Regions from separate parts of the Pseudomonas abieticivorans genome, predicted to be linked through region 2. Evidence: predicted binding sites of a transcription regulator. Region 2 holds the regulator's gene; each other region holds the start of a gene.
The links. The regulator sigma-54, encoded in region 2, starts transcription at its own class of promoters, with help from an activator protein. The targets are predictions, from matches to a motif close to ANTGGCATNNANNTTGCTNT.

Region 1 (5,235 bases), 2.4 Mb from region 2:
GTGGGTGACGGCGGCAGGCGACACCTTGACGTTCTGGCCGATCACGATGGTGCCGGTGCGCGAGTTGATGATGACCTTGGCCACGGCCTGGCCGGGGTCGATCTCCAGGTTTTCGAGCAGCGACACGTAGTCGACCCGCTGGCTGGGATCGATGGGCGCGGTGACGCGCACCGAGCCGCCGTCCAGCGCCTGGGCGACGCCTGGGCCGAGCAGGTCGTTGATCTTGTCGACGATGTGCTTGGCGGTGGTGAAGTCGGAACGGTTGAGGTCCAGGGTCAGGCTGTTGCCTTGGTTGAAGCCGCTGGGCACGGCACGCTCGACACTGGCACCGCCGGGAATACGGCCGGCCGACGGCACGTTGACGGTGATCTTGGAACCATCACGGCCCTCGGCATCGAAGCCGCCCACCACCAGGTTGCCCTGGGCGATGGCGTAGACGTTGCCGTCGATACCCTTGAGCGGGGTCATCAGCAGACTGCCGCCGCGCAGGCTCTTGGAGTTGCCGATGGAGGACACGGTTATGTCGATCTGCTGGCCGGGCTTGGCGAACGCCGGCAGGTCGGCGTGTATCGACACCGCCGCGACGTTTTTGAGCTGCACGTTGCCGGAGTTGGCCGGCACCTTGATGCCGAACTGCGACAGCATGTTGTTGAAGGTTTGCAGGGTGAACGGGGTCTGGGTGGTCTGGTCACCCGTGCCGTTGAGCCCCACCACCAGCCCGTAGCCGATCAACTGGTTGGTACGCACGCCGGAAATGCTGGCGATGTCCTTCAGGCGCTCGGCATGGGCGCCGAACGCCGTGGCCAGCAACAGCGTCGCCGCAATCAGGTGCTTGAACTTGAGCATGATCATCCGAACCTAAAAGGGCCAATACGGGCTGAGGAAGAAGCGGTCCAGCCAACCCGGCTGACTCGCATCGGCAAACGAACCGGTACCCGAGTACGTGATGCGCGCATCGGCGACACGGGTCGACGACACGGTGTTGTCGGTGGCAATGTCATCGGCACGCACCAGGCCTGCGATGCGCACCAGCTCTTCGCCGGTGTTGAGCGTCATCCACTTCTCGCCGCGCACGGCGATAATGCCGTTGGGCAGCACGTCGGCCACGGTCACGGTGATGGAGCCGGTCAGGCTGTTGCCCTGGGCCGCCTTGCTGTCGCCGTTGGTGGCGCGATCACCGGTGTAGCCGGCGTTGAGGTTGGCGTTGCCGGAGGTGACACTGCTGCCGAACAACGAGGTCAGGCTCATGGTGGTATCGCTGGTCTTGGACACCTTGGAGTTCGCCGTCTTGCTGGCCGAGGTTTTCTCGTTCAGCGTGATGGTGATGATGTCACCTACGCGAAAGGCCTTGCGGTCGCTGTAGAGGCCCTGTTCGAAACCGGCCTGGTAGATCGAACCGTTATTGGCGGCAGCCGGCAACGGCGTGCGCGGCAATACCGGCGCGTAGTACGGATCGTTGGGTTTGGCCACGGGGCCCAGGCACCCGGACAACAGGGCGGCCCCGCCCAGGGCAAGAACTCTTAACAAGCGACTCATGACACTGACCTCACGGTGTTGCTGGCGCCCAAGGCGCCGTGTGGCTGAATTACAGATTCTGCGTTACGTACTGGAGCATCTGGTCCGCGGTGGAGATCACCTTGGAGTTCATCTCGTAGGCGCGCTGGGTGGTGATCATGTTGACCAGCTCTTCAACGGTGCTCACGTTGGAGTTTTCCAGGGTGTTCTGCAGCGTGGTACCCAAGCCGTTCAGGCCAGGGGTACCGACTTGCGGCGCGCCGCTGGCAGCGGTCTCCAGGAACAGGTTGCTGCCGATGGCTTGCAGGCCGGCCGGGTTGATGAAGTCGGCGGTTTGCAGGTTGCCGATCACCTGGGACGCGGCGTTGCCGGCGGTGGTGATCGACACGGTGCCGTCGGTGCCCACGGTGAAGGTTTGCGCGTCGGTCGGCACCACGATGGCCGGGTCCAGGGCCTGGCCACTGGCGGTCACGATCTGGCCGGTGGAGTCCAGGTGGAAGGTGCCGTCACGGGTGTAGGCGGTAGTGCCGTCGGCCTGGGTGATCTGGAAGAAACCGCGGCCGTTGACGGCCAGGTCCAGCGGCTGATCGGTGGTTTGCAGGCTGCCGGCGGTGAAGTTCTTCTGGGTGCCGACGATGCGCACGCCGGTACCCAGTTGCAACCCGGAGGGCAGCTCGGTATCGGTGGTCGAGTTGGCGCCTGGCTGGCGTTTGGTCTGGTACAGCAAGTCCTGGAACTCGGCGCGGTCGCTTTTGAAACCGGTGGTGGACACGTTCGCCAGGTTGTTGGAAATGGTGGTCAGGTTCATGTCCTGAGCCGCAAGACCGGTCTTGGCCACATAAAGTGCAGGTAGCATGGTGTTCTCCTATGTGCGCGCCTGTTTTACGCCGCGCCGGAATCGATAATCAGGTGTTCTGCAAGACCCGCGCCATGGACTCATCATCTTCTTTGGCGGTGGTCATCATCTTGATGTGCAACTCGAACTGCTTTGACAGTGCCAGCACCGAGGTCATCTCTTCGACGGCATTGACGTTGCTGGCCTGCAGGAAGCCCGAGTTCAGCGTGGAGTTGGCGTCTGCCGCGGCTGGCTGGCCGTCCTTGGTGTGGATCAGGCCATCGCTGCCCTTGGTCAGGTTGCCGATGTCAGGCTTGACGAGCTTGATGCGGTCCACCTGGGCAATCACCGAAGGGCCAGTGCCCTGAGAGCGAATGCTGATGGTGCCGTCCGCGCCGATCTCGATTTTTTCATCCGGCGGCACGGCAATCGGCCCGCCATTGCCCATGACCGGCAAACCGTTGCCGTCACGCAAGATGCCCAGGGCGTCGACGTTCATGCTGGCGGTACGCACGTAGGCTTCGCTGCCGTCCGGTGCCTGCACGGCGATGTAGCTGTCCTGGCCTGCGGTCACGTCCAGGTCGCGACCCGTCGCTTCCATGGCGCCCGGGGTGAAATCGGTGCCGGGGTTTTCCGTCATGGCATAGGCCCGCGACGGGAATACGTCACCGAACACCGGCATCGAACGGGCCTGCTCCAGGTCCCGTTGGAAACCGTTGGTGGTCACGTTGGCCAGGTTGTTGGCATGCGACTTTTGCGCCAGCGCGTTTTGGCTGGCGCCGGTCATTGCCACGTAAAGCATCTTGTCCAAGCTGGGTCTCCCATGACGGGCTAATGCCGCCGGCGGCTGTTCTGACAGGGAGAAAGCAACAAGCGGGCCAAAGTTGCAAAAGCCTTTGTACGCCCGGTGTTACAGGGGGTTTGCCACGTTTTGCGCCCTGCCCGGCGAATGCGCGAGTCGGAAAAACGGCGCGCATCTGCCGCCGCGCGGCAAACACCTGGCAATGGCGCCAGAAAAGCAAAGGCCCCAGTCTCGCGACCAGGGCCTTGGGTAACGCCTGCAACAACTATCACGTCATCTGGATAGTGGTCTGCATGATGGTGCTTTCGGTGGAGATGGTCTTGGCGTTGGCCTGGTAGTTGGACTGCGCCTTGATCAGGTTCACCAGCTCCTGGGTCAGGTCGACGTTGGAGTCTTCCAGGGACGAGGCGGTCAGCGAACCCATGGTGCCGCTGTTTGGCGTGCCGATCACCGGTACACCCGAGGCGTAGGTTTCGCGCCAGGCGGTACCGCCGGCCGGGCTCAGGCCCTGGGTGTTGGCGAAGTTGGCCAAGGCCACCTGGCCAACGATGTTGGTCTTGCCGTTGTTGAAGGTGGCAGTCAATTGACCGGTGTCGCTGACCGACAGGGCGGTCAGCTCGCCGGTGGCATAACCGTCCTGATCCTTGGCGGTGGTGGCCGAGGTGGCGTTGTATTGGGTGATGTTGGTCAGGTCCAGGTTGATCGCCGCAGTGGCGGACGAACCGTTGGATGCCCAGGTACCATCGGTTGCTTCAGACGCAGGCACCCAGTTGTCCAGGCTGAACGTGCCGTCGGCATTCACACCAAGCGAGGTGGAGGTGGCGGCTGCGGCCGTGTAGCTGTACGAACCATCGGAATTGAAGTTGATGGTGTTGGCCAGCGGCGTGGCACCGGCATCGACCTGGGTGGTGGCATCGATATTGGTTGCCGGCGATTGCGGGTTGCGGCCATCGATCGTCGAGTACATGGTCCAGGTATTGGACGCGGAATCCTTGACGAAATACTGGTTCAGCTGGTGGGCATTGCCTTGGCTGTCGTAGACGTCGGTGTTGAAGGTGTAGTTGTACGAGTCAACGTTGGAGGCGCTGAACGGCGTGACGGTCGGCGCGGTGGCGCTGGAGTTCAGGTTGACCGTTTCCGAGACCGTGGAGGTCGCCTTGGGGGCCAGGTTCGAGGTATCGATGGCCAGGTTCGACAGCACGCCGGAGGTCAGCTTGCCAGTGGAGTCGGTGGTGTAGCCCTGCAGGTTGTTGCCGCTGGCGTCGACGATGTTGCCCGACTTGTCGCTGTAGAAGGCGCCGGCACGGGTATACAGCTTGGAGCCGTTGTCACTCATGACAAAGAAGCCGTTGCCGTTGATGGCCATGTCCAGGCTGTTGCCGGTGGACTCGATGTTGCCCTGGGTGAACTGCTGGGAAACAGCCGCGGTGGTCACGCCGCTACCGACCGTGGTCTTGCCCGAAGTGCCACGGATCGATTGCGCGTACTGGTCGGCGAACTCGGTGCGCGACGACTTGAAACCGGTGGTGGCGACGTTGGCAATGTTGTTGCCGGTGACGTCCAGTGCTTTGTTGGCTGCTGCCAGGCCACTGAGGCCGACGTTGAAAGACATAGTTTCACTCCTGCGCCGTAGCCGGCATTAAATTCCGATGGTTTGCACAGACGACAGGCCGACACTGCTACCCGTTGCCAGATTGAGCGTCATTTCACCGCCGCTGGTGGTCGCCATGGTCACGCTGTTGACCGTGGTCGGCAGGTTGGTGGTCATGACCGTGGAAGTACCGTCGACCGTGGCCACTGCCTTGAAGGTGTAGTTACCCGAGTCCACGGCATTGCCATCGCCGTCCTTGCCGTCCCAGGTAAAGCTGTAGGTGCCGGCAGCCTGGGTACCCATGTCCAGCGTGCGCACCAGGGTGCCGTCACTGTTGTAGACGCCCACGGTGTTGCTGGTGCTGGAGTCGGTCAGGTTGACCGAACCTGTCAGGCCCTTGCTGGTGTCGACGTCGGCGGTGGTGCCGGTGACGATCACCGAGTGGCCCACCAGCGACGAGGCTTGCAGGGCTTGCGAAGACTGGTACGAGGT
Region 2 (5,235 bases):
GCGAGCACGCCGATGGCGTCACGCTGGCGCGCGGCGGCGAAGGCGCGGCCCGAGAATTCTGCGAGTTGATCCTTCGCGCCCAAGGCAACCTCGATGCGGCCCTCGCCGCTTATTTGTAGAGCACCCCATGTCGAGCAGAAAATTACGCAACATCGTGTTGCTGTTGGTCGTGGCGGCGATTTTCGCCGCGGTCGGCTACTGGAACATCAGCCCGGAAACCTTCCTCGACCAGCCCAAGACGGCCGTCGACGAAACCGCGATCGATTATTATGCAACCAATGCCCACAGCAAGCAGTTCATGCCCGATGGCAAGCTGCAATATGACATGACCAGCGACAAGGTCGAGCATTTGCAAGCCAGCCAGGTCACCCTGCTGACCAACCCGGACGTCAACCTGTACCGTGGCGCAGCCTTCCCGTGGCACGTCACCAGCAAGCGCGGCGAGGTCAACCCGGACGGCACCCAGGTGGAACTGATCGACTCGGTGCGCGTGGCGCGGGTCGACGAAAAGAACCGCCAGACGATTATTACCACTACTCGCATGACTGTATTCCCTCAGAAGCAATATGCGCAGACCGATCAAGCCGTTAGAATTGACGGCGCCGGTGGCGTCACGACAGGCGTGGGAATGAAAGCGTATTTGCAAGACAGCCGGATGAACCTGCTGTCCAACGTAAGAGGACTGTATGAGGCTCGTTAAAACCCTTCCTTATTTGCTCAGCCTGGGCGCAGCACTGGGAAGCGCGAGCGCCTGGGCACTGCCGACTGACCGCGATCAGCCTATTCATATTCAGTCCGATGACGCACAGATCGATGACAAGCAAGGCGTCGCGACCTACAAGGGCAATGTGATCATTACCCAGGGCACGATGAAAATCACTGGCAACACCGTGACCATCACCCGCAACGCACAGGGCGACGTCGACGTGTTCACCTCGGTCGGCAACCTGGCCTATTACGAGCAGAAGCCGGCGATCGACAAACCGATCGTGCAGGCCTACGGCGTGACCATCCAGTACTTTTCGGCGCAAAACCGCATCGTGCTGATCGACAAGGCCAAGGTCATCAACGACGGCAACACCTCCGAAGGCGAAAAAATCGTCTACGACACCGTCAAGCAAGTGGTAAACGCCGGCCGTGCCAACGGCACCAAGGTCACCGCCCCACGTCCGCGGATCGACATGGTTATCCAGCCGAAAAGCAAAACCGATGAGCAGAAAAAATAATGGCAACCCTGAAAGCCCAGCACCTGGCCAAGGCTTATAAAAGCCGGCAAGTGGTGCGTGACGTCAGCCTGTCCATTGAAAGTGGCCAGATCGTAGGTTTGCTGGGCCCCAACGGCGCCGGCAAGACCACCTGCTTCTACATGATCGTGGGCCTGGTGCAGGCCGACCAGGGCCGCGTGCTGATCGACGACCTGGACGTGAGCCACCAGCCGATGCACGGCCGCGCCCGTTCCGGTATCGGCTACCTGCCGCAAGAAGCCTCGATCTTTCGCAAGCTTTCGGTGGCCGACAACATCATGGCCATCCTGGAAACGCGCAAGGAGCTGGACAAGGCCGGGCGCGTCAAGGAACTGGAAAGCCTGCTGCAGGAGTTCCACATCACCCACATCCGCGACAACCTGGGCATGAGCCTGTCCGGTGGTGAGCGTCGCCGTGTGGAAATCGCCCGGGCACTGGCCACCGCGCCCAAGTTCATCCTGCTCGACGAACCCTTCGCCGGTGTCGACCCTATTTCCGTGGGCGACATCAAGCAGATCATCCACCACCTGAAGGCCAAGGGCATTGGCGTTCTGATCACCGACCACAACGTCCGTGAAACCCTGGATATCTGCGAAACCGCTTACATCGTCAACGATGGCCAACTGATCGCCGAAGGCGATGCCGAGACCATCCTGGCCAACGATCTGGTTAAAGAAGTCTACCTCGGCCACGAATTCCGCCTGTAAAGGGTGGCATTTGGGCTGGGGCGCCTTTGAGGAGGCCGGCTTTTGAAAATCGCAAGGTTTTTAATTACCGCCTCGCTCTAGGCAAACACTGCAACTTCAGGCATATAATTTGCTTATGACAACAGCCGAGCGCCTGGGTTAACCCAGGTGTTGTGTAGTGGATGGCGCATCGCGCCGGCGAACAAGGTGTTAAGCCCCTGCCATGAAACCATCGCTAGTCCTGAGAATGGGCCAGCAACTGACGATGACACCGCAGTTGCAACAGGCCATACGCCTCCTCCAGCTATCCACCCTGGACCTTCAACAGGAAATCCAGGAAGCGCTGGAATCCAATCCCATGCTCGAACGCCAGGAAGAAGGCGAAGACTTCGACAACAGCGACCCGCTGGCCGATAACATCGAGCAGAAAACCACGCCTGAAATTCAGGAACCCAGCTTTCAGGAAACCACCGCACCGACGGTCGACAACCTGGAAGACGGCGAGTGGAACGACCGCATTCCCAATGAGCTACCTGTCGACACGGCCTGGGAAGACATCTACCAGACCAGCGCCAGCAGCCTGCCCAGCAACGATGACGACGAGTGGGACTTCACCACCCGCACCTCCGCCGGCGAGAGCTTGCAGAGCCATCTGCTGTGGCAATTGAACCTGGCGCCGATGTCCGATACCGACCGGCTGATCGCCGTGACGCTGATCGACTGCATCAACAACCAGGGCTACCTGGACGAGACGTTGCAGGAGATCTGCGACTCGTTCGACCCGGAACTGGACATCGAGCTCGACGAAATCGAGGCCGTACTGCACCGCATCCAGCAATTCGAGCCCGCTGGCATCGGCGCCCGCGATCTGAGCGAGTGCCTGTTGCTGCAACTGCGCCAATTGCCTGCCAAGACCCGCTGGCTGGCCGAGGCCCAGCGCCTGGTCACCGACTTCATCGACCTGCTGGGCAGCCGCGACTACGGTCAGCTGATGCGCCGCATGAAGATCAAGGAAGACGAGCTGCGCCAGGTGATCGAGCTGGTGCAAAGCCTGAACCCGCGCCCCGGCTCGCAGATCGAGTCCAGCGAGGCCGAGTACGTGGTGCCCGACGTGATCGTGCGCAAGGACAACGACCGCTGGCTGGTAGAGCTGAACCAGGAGTCGGTGCCACGCCTGCGGGTCAACCCGCAGTACGCAGGCTTTGTGCGCCGCGCCGACACCAGCGCCGACAACACCTTCATGCGCAATCAGTTGCAGGAGGCGCGCTGGTTCATCAAGAGCCTGCAGAGCCGCAACGAAACCCTGATGAAGGTGGCCACGCAAATCGTCGAGCACCAGCGCGGCTTCCTCGACTACGGCGACGAGGCAATGAAACCGCTGGTGCTGCATGACATCGCCGAAGCGGTGGGCATGCACGAATCGACGATTTCCCGGGTGACCACGCAAAAGTACATGCATACCCCGCGTGGTATTTATGAGCTGAAATATTTTTTCTCAAGCCACGTGAGCACCTCCGAGGGCGGCGAATGCTCGTCCACGGCGATCCGCGCGATCATCAAAAAACTGGTGGCTGCCGAAAATCAGAAAAAGCCGTTGAGTGACAGCAAGATCGCTGGTTTACTGGAGGCACAAGGCATCCAGGTAGCCCGTCGCACCGTCGCCAAGTACCGCGAGTCCCTCGGGATCGCACCGTCTAGCGAACGCAAGCGATTGATGTAGCCCCGCAGCGCGCAAGCGCTGCCCGGTGGGCACCTGAGGTGTGGCAGCGTTCCTGCGGCAGGTGTTCCACCTGCCTCTTTATGCAATAGCAATAAGGAGATGCGGTATGCAAGTCAACATCAGTGGACATCAACTGGATGTGACCGAACCCTTGCGCACTTATATCAGCGAGAAGCTCGCCCGATTGGAGCGCCATTTCGACAAGATCACCAATGTGCAAGTGACGATGACGGTGGAGAAACTCCTGCAGAAAATCGAAGCCACCTTGCACGTTCCCGGTGGTGAAGTGGTCGCCAACGCCGAACATAGCGACATGTATGCGGCCATCGACCTGCTCACCGACAAGCTTGACCGCCAACTCAAAAAACATAAGGAAAAACAGCAGAGCGTGCTGCAAGGCGCGAATGCTCGCTGACACTCCCCACCCATGATCCGACTTGAAAACATCCTGACCCCTGGCCGTTCACTCGTGAACGTGCCAGGCGGCAGTAAAAAGAAAGTGCTCGAACAAATTGCCAACCTCATTGCCCGGGAAATACCCGAGCTTGGGATGCAAGACGTCTACGAAGCCCTGATTGCCCGTGAGAAACTCGGTTCCACCGGTTTCGGCAACGGCATCGCCATACCCCATTGTCGTCTGGCTGGCTGCGAATCGCCGGTCAGCGCCCTGCTGCACCTCGACGCCCCCATCGACTTCGATGCCATCGACGGCGCCCCGGTAGACCTGCTGTTCGTACTGCTGGTCCCGCAAGCGGCCACCGATGCGCACCTGGAACTGCTACGGCAAATCGCCAGCATGTTGGACCAGAAGGACGTACGGGACAAACTTCGCTCGGCAGCCAGCAACGAAGCCTTGTACAAGGTCGTGCTGGACGTTCAAAACGGTCACTAAGCATGCGCCTGATCATCGTCAGCGGCCGCTCCGGCTCCGGTAAAAGCACAGCCTTGGATGTACTCGAGGACAACGGCTACTACTGCATCGACAACCTGCCTGCCGGGTTGCTGCCGGAACTGGCCGAGCGCGCGTTGATCCATACCGAACTGGCGCAACCGCTGGTGGCCGTGTCTATCGATGCGCGCAACCTGCCCAGCCACCTGACCCGCTTCCCCGAGTTGCTCGAGGAAGTGCGCGGTCGGCACATCCAGTGCGACGTGCTGTACCTGGACGCCGACGAAGAAACCCTGCTCAAACGCTTTTCCGAAACCCGCCGGCGCCATCCACTGAGCAGCGCCAACCGCTCGTTGGCCGAAGCCATTCGGGTCGAAACCTCGCTACTGGGGCCGATTGCGGACCTGGCCGACCTGAAAATCAATACCACGCACCTGAACCTGTATCAGCTGCGCGACGCCATCAAGCTGCGCCTGCTCAACCAACCTGAGCCGGGCACTGCGTTCCTGGTCGAGTCGTTCGGTTTCAAGCGCGGCATGCCGGTGGATGCCGACCTGGTGTTCGACGTACGTTGCCTGCCCAACCCGTACTGGAAGCCAGAACTGCGCGACCATTCAGGCCTGGACCAACCGGTGATTGAATACCTGGCTGCCCAGCCGGACGTCGAAGAAATGTATCAGGACATCAGCAGTTATC
Region 3 (5,235 bases), 1.2 Mb from region 2:
TGTCCAGCGAGGCGCCGGCTTCGTTGGCGCGCTGCGAAGTGCCTTCGCCGGCTTCGCTGGAGCGGCGCATGGAGTCCACGGCGGTTTGCGTGCCTTTTTGCAGGCGGTCGATCATGCCCTGGATTTCCTGGGTGCTCTGTTGGGTACGGCTGGCCAGGGCCCGGACTTCGTCGGCGACCACGGCGAAGCCACGGCCGGCTTCACCTGCGCGGGCAGCTTCGATGGCCGCGTTGAGGGCCAGCAGGTTGGTTTGCTCAGCGATGGAGCGGATCACGCCGAGCACGCTGACGATCGATTGCACGTCGCCTTGCAGGCTGTCCAGCGAGGCGCCACTGCCGCGTATGTCGCCGATCAGTGCATGGATCTGCGCGATGCTGCCGTCCACCACGCGTTTGGCGTTTTGGCCTTCGGCGTCTGTCTGTTGCGCGGCGACGGCGGCGCCTTGGGCGCTTTTCGCCACTTCCTGGGCCGCCGAGGACATCTCGTTGATGGCTGTGGCCACCTGATCGGTTTCCTGGCGCTGGCGCTCCATGGTGTTTTCCGAACGCTGGGCCTGGTCGGCCACTTCAACCACCAAGCCGGTGAGTTGGCTAGTCATTTCGGCGATCTGGCGCACCAGTCCGTGGATCTTGTCGACGAACAGGTTGAAGGAGTGCGCCAATTGGCCCAGCTCATCCTTGCTGGTAATCGGCAGGCGGCGGGTCAGGTCGCCTTCGCCGGCGGCAATGTCGTCCAGGTTGGCCTTGATCGCGAACAGCGGCCGCACGATGGTGTTTGCCATTACCAAGCCGACCAACGCGATGACCAGCAGCAACACGGCGGTAATCCCCAGAATGCTCAGCAACATTTTTTGCATGTCGGCGCTAACGCGGGCCTGCACCTTGGCAGTCAGCGCGTCGATGTTGTCCAGGTTGATCGAGGTGCCTACCACCATGTCCCATTTGGGCAGGTATTCGGTGTAGCCCAGTTTGGGTACTAGCACATCACTGCCCGGCTGAGTGGAGCTGTACTGGGCGTAATGGCTACCGTCCTTGGCCACGCGTACCAATTCACGGTTCACGTACACGCCGTTGGGGTCGCGGTTGTCCTTGAAGGATTTGCCGACGCCGTCGGGGCTGTTGCCCTTGAACAGGCGCACGGTGTCAGAATCGTAACCGAAGAAATAGCCGTCCTTGCCGTAGGTGATGTTCGACAGCAGCTTGACGACCTGGTCACGCGCCCCGGTATCGCCAGCGGCTGCGGCGTCGTAAAGGGGTTTGATGGTGTTGAGCGCCACTTCGACATAGCCATGCAGCGTTTCGCGGGATTCGGCGATGAGCCGTTCGCGGGTGTCGCTGACTTCCTGATCAGCCTGCTGGCGCAAAATCCAGTAGGTGCTGATGCTGATCACCGCCGCAAACAACAGCACCGGGACCACGGCCAGGGAAAGGACCTTACCCTTCAGACTGAGACTCATTTTATTTTTCTCTCGTGAGTATTTGCCAGGGGGACGCAAAGGCGATTGCCTAGCCAGTATGTCGGCGCAAGGCGAGGTAAGTTGAGGGCGCGCGGTGTCAGTGCGGCAAATCGCTCATGAACGCTTCCAGTCGCGAGCGCAGCCAGCGCTCCGCAGGGTCGGTGTCCATTACGCTCAGCCATACCATCGACAAATCCAGCGTCGGTGTATCAAAAGGCAGCGGCTCATCGAAAAGATGCCCGGAAGCGGCCATGGCCTTGGCGGTGTAGTCCGGAAGGCCTGCTAAAAGATCCGTGCCGGCCAGCAGTGCAGGCAAGGCGCTGAATTGGGGCACGGAAAGCACGACGTGGCGTTTGCGGCCGATTTCTTCCAGCCACTCATCGGCCACGCCGCTGATGTTGGCGGTGTGCGAGACCAGCACGTGGGGCCGCGTGCAGTATTCGTCGAGGGTCAGCGGTGTATCGGATTTGTCGGCGCGCAGCACCCTGGGCTGGATGCGTCGCAGCAATTTACGCTTGGCGTTGGCTGGCAGGCCACGGGTTTGGCTGATGCCCACGGTGATGTCACCGGAGGCGAGCAGGTCGGGCACCCGCCAATAGTCGACGTGTTGCACCACGAATACCACTTTGGGCGCTTCTTCGCGCAAGGCTCGCAGCATGGGCGGCAATAGGCCGAACTCGACATCGTCGGACAAGCCGATGCGAAAGGTCATGGTGCTGCTGGTGGGGTCGAAGTCGTGGGTCAGGCTGATCGCCACCGACAGTGCGTCGAGGGCTGGCGACAGGTGTCGAGCAATTTCTTCTGCGCGCGCGGTGGGCTCCATGCGATGGCCGACACGCACGAACAGCGGGTCGTTGAACATGGTACGCAAGCGATTGAGAGCAGCGCTGATGGTCGGTTGGCCGAGGAACAGCTTCTCGGCGACTCGCGTCACGTTGCGTTCGAGCATCAACGTCTCGAACACCACCATGAGGTTCATGTCGGCCTTGCGCAGCTCGTTTCGATTCATCGGCGATGCCCCCTCGGTGATTGACCGGAGTGTAGGGAGGGGGGGAGGTGGCGTCTAGCAGGATTGGCGGGGCGTTATGTGGGGGCACGGCTTGCTGGCGATGGCGGCAGTAAAAGCGCCATCGCCAGCAAGCTGTGCTGCCACAGGAGCGGGTTTACTCGGCGGCGGGCGTCAGGCGCGCTTCAAGCTCGGCCACCTTGGCCTCCAGGGTTTCGAGCCGCGCACGGGTGCGGGCCAATACCACCATTTGGCTGTCGAATTCTTCACGGCTGACCAGGTCCAGTTTGCTGAAGCCACTTTGCAGCAGCACCTTGAACTGGCTCTCGAGTTCGGCGCGCGGTTGCGCGGTGTCGCCGCTGAAAAGACGCGTAGCGTGGTCGCCCAGGGCGTCGAGGAAGGCTTTAGGCGCGAGCATGGTCAGGTTCCTGAATCAGATTGGCGGCAGTGTATCACGCAGGTGTCTATAGTCAGTGACCGTGGGCTGCACGCATTTCGTGCGGCTCGACCCAATAGGGCGCACCGGGTTGGTGCGTAACCGTTGATCAGGAACCTGTTGCAGTCCCGAGTTTGCTGGCAACAGGCCGAAATTGTTGGGTTGCGACGACATGGCAAGCTTTCTGCTTAGACACTACTGACCCATGCACTGATGCAGTCACTGGTGACGAATGCAGTGCGCAGGCTGAAAGGGAAGTGTTTCGTCAGGAGTGGTTTCTGGTGTCGATCAGGGGATGCAAGATCGACGACGCGTTACAAAGCCAGACACTGCGCTTAGACTTGAGTCGGGTTTGTTTTCCTGGGGCAAGTCCACCAATTCGGGAGAGAGTTTCATGAAGCTAGTCACTGCCATCATCAAGCCGTTCAAGTTGGACGACGTACGCGAGTCGCTGTCTGAAATCGGCGTGCAGGGCATTACCGTTACTGAAGTCAAAGGCTTCGGGCGGCAGAAGGGCCACACCGAGCTGTACCGCGGCGCGGAGTACGTGGTTGATTTCCTGCCCAAGGTAAAGATTGACGTCGCCATCGACGACAAGGATCTGGACCGGGTTATCGAGGCAATCACCAAAGCCGCCAACACCGGCAAGATCGGTGATGGCAAGATTTTCGTGGTCAATCTGGAACAGGCGATTCGCATCCGTACCGGCGAAACCGATACCGACGCGATTTAAGCCGCCAAACCCAACGCCCCAGGAGAAAACAATATGACTCTGCGTCAATTCGCAGGGCTAGGAGCCCTGTTGTCCCTCGCTTTACCCGGTCTGGCCCTGGCGGCTGACCCGGTTCCGGCCCCCGTCCTCAACGCCGGCGATACGTCCTGGATGTTGACCTCGACGGCCCTCGTGCTGTTCATGACTATTCCTGGCCTGGCGCTGTTCTACGGCGGCATGGTCCGTTCCAAGAACGTGCTGTCGGTGATGATGCAGTGTTTCGCAATCACCGGCTTGATCAGCATTCTCTGGATCCTCTACGGCTACAGCCTGGCCTTCGATACCACGGGTATGGAAGCTGGCGTCGTCAACTACAACTCCTTCGTGGGCAGCCTGGCCAAGGCGTTCCTCGCGGGTATCACCCCGGCGAGCATCACAGGCCCTGCGGCGCTGTTCCCCGAGGCGGTGTTCGTTACCTTCCAGATGACCTTCGCCATCATCACCCCGGCGCTGATCGTCGGTGCCTTCGCAGAGCGGATGAAATTCTCCGCCATGCTGGTGTTCATGGGCATCTGGTTCACCCTGGTGTACGCGCCAATCGCGCACATGGTCTGGAGCGGCCCGGGTTCGCTGCTCGGTGACTGGGGCGTGCTGGACTTCGCTGGTGGCACCGTGGTGCACATCAACGCTGGTGTGGCTGGCCTGGTCGCATGCCTGGTACTGGGCAAGCGCAAAGGCTTCCCGACCACCCCGATGGCCCCGCACAACCTGGGTTACACCTTGATGGGCGCGGCCATGCTGTGGGTCGGCTGGTTCGGCTTCAACGCAGGTTCCGCTGCAGCTGCCAACGGCACCGCCGGCATGGCCATGCTGGTTACCCAGATCGCTACCGCCGCCGCTGCACTGGGCTGGATGTTCGCCGAGTGGCTGACCCACGGTAAGCCAAGTGCCTTGGGCATCGCCTCGGGTGTGGTTGCCGGCCTGGTTGCCATTACCCCGGCCGCCGGTACCGTGGGCCCGATGGGCTCCCTGGTGATCGGCCTGGCTGCAGGCGTGGTGTGCTTCTTCTGCGCAACCACCCTGAAACGTAAAATGGGCTACGACGACTCCCTGGACGCCTTCGGCGTGCACGGCATCGGCGGTATCCTGGGCGCCATCCTGACCGGCGTGTTCGCTGCCCCCTCGCTCGGTGGCTTCGGCACCGTGACCGATATCGGCGCACAAGTCTGGATTCAGTTCAAAGGCGTGGCCTTCACCGTGGTTTACACCGCCATCGTCACCTTCATCATCCTCAAGGTGCTGGACGTGGTCATGGGCCTGCGTGTGAACGAAGAGGAAGAGTCCGTCGGCCTCGACCTGGCGCAACACAACGAGCGCGGCTACAACCTGTAACCATCGCAAAAAAAAATGCCCGGTTCGCCGGGCATTTTTTCGTCTGGACTTTGTCATTTCAAACAGGCGCAAACGGTTTACGTGGCGGTTATGCCGTGTTGTCTGGCGTCCTGTTATAAAAAGGCCATTGGCTTACAGAATTAAGAGCCTGAAAGCCTCTTTGCTTTTTCCCTGAGCGCGCTAGAATGCGCCCCGAACGTGTGGAGAATGGTATGTGGCAGCAGACCCTGATT

Region 1: a site for sigma-54 is predicted at 3,214-3,233, ahead of L9B60_RS05090 (flagellar basal body rod protein FlgF). Genes of this name have one in related genera too.
Region 3: a site for sigma-54 is predicted at 3,070-3,089, ahead of glnK (P-II family nitrogen regulator). Genes of this name have one in related genera too.

What each region holds. Positions count from the first base shown of each region.
Region 1 covers NZ_CP094975.1:1,150,439-1,155,673, forward strand. The annotation lists gene L9B60_RS05075 (flagellar basal body P-ring protein FlgI) at 1-846, opposite strand, end outside; gene flgH (flagellar basal body L-ring protein FlgH) at 859-1,536, opposite strand; gene flgG (flagellar basal-body rod protein FlgG) at 1,586-2,371, opposite strand; gene L9B60_RS05090 (flagellar basal body rod protein FlgF) at 2,421-3,161, opposite strand; gene flgE (flagellar hook protein FlgE) at 3,421-4,764, opposite strand; gene L9B60_RS05100 (flagellar hook assembly protein FlgD) at 4,792-5,235, opposite strand, start outside.
Region 2 covers NZ_CP094975.1:3,588,616-3,593,850, reverse strand. The annotation lists gene L9B60_RS16465 (KdsC family phosphatase) at 1-119, shown strand, start outside; gene lptC (LPS export ABC transporter periplasmic protein LptC) at 128-700, shown strand; gene lptA (lipopolysaccharide transport periplasmic protein LptA) at 687-1,226, shown strand; gene lptB (LPS export ABC transporter ATP-binding protein) at 1,226-1,951, shown strand; gene L9B60_RS16445 (RNA polymerase factor sigma-54) at 2,154-3,650, shown strand; gene hpf (ribosome hibernation-promoting factor, HPF/YfiA family) at 3,757-4,065, shown strand; gene ptsN (PTS IIA-like nitrogen regulatory protein PtsN) at 4,078-4,542, shown strand; gene rapZ (RNase adapter RapZ) at 4,545-5,235, shown strand, end outside.
Region 3 covers NZ_CP094975.1:2,375,218-2,380,452, reverse strand. The annotation lists gene ctpM (methyl-accepting chemotaxis protein CtpM) at 1-1,456, opposite strand, end outside; gene L9B60_RS10675 (LysR family transcriptional regulator) at 1,554-2,465, opposite strand; gene L9B60_RS10670 (accessory factor UbiK family protein) at 2,620-2,880, opposite strand; gene glnK (P-II family nitrogen regulator) at 3,293-3,631, shown strand; gene L9B60_RS10660 (ammonium transporter) at 3,665-5,002, shown strand; gene L9B60_RS10655 (secondary thiamine-phosphate synthase enzyme YjbQ) at 5,215-5,235, shown strand, end outside.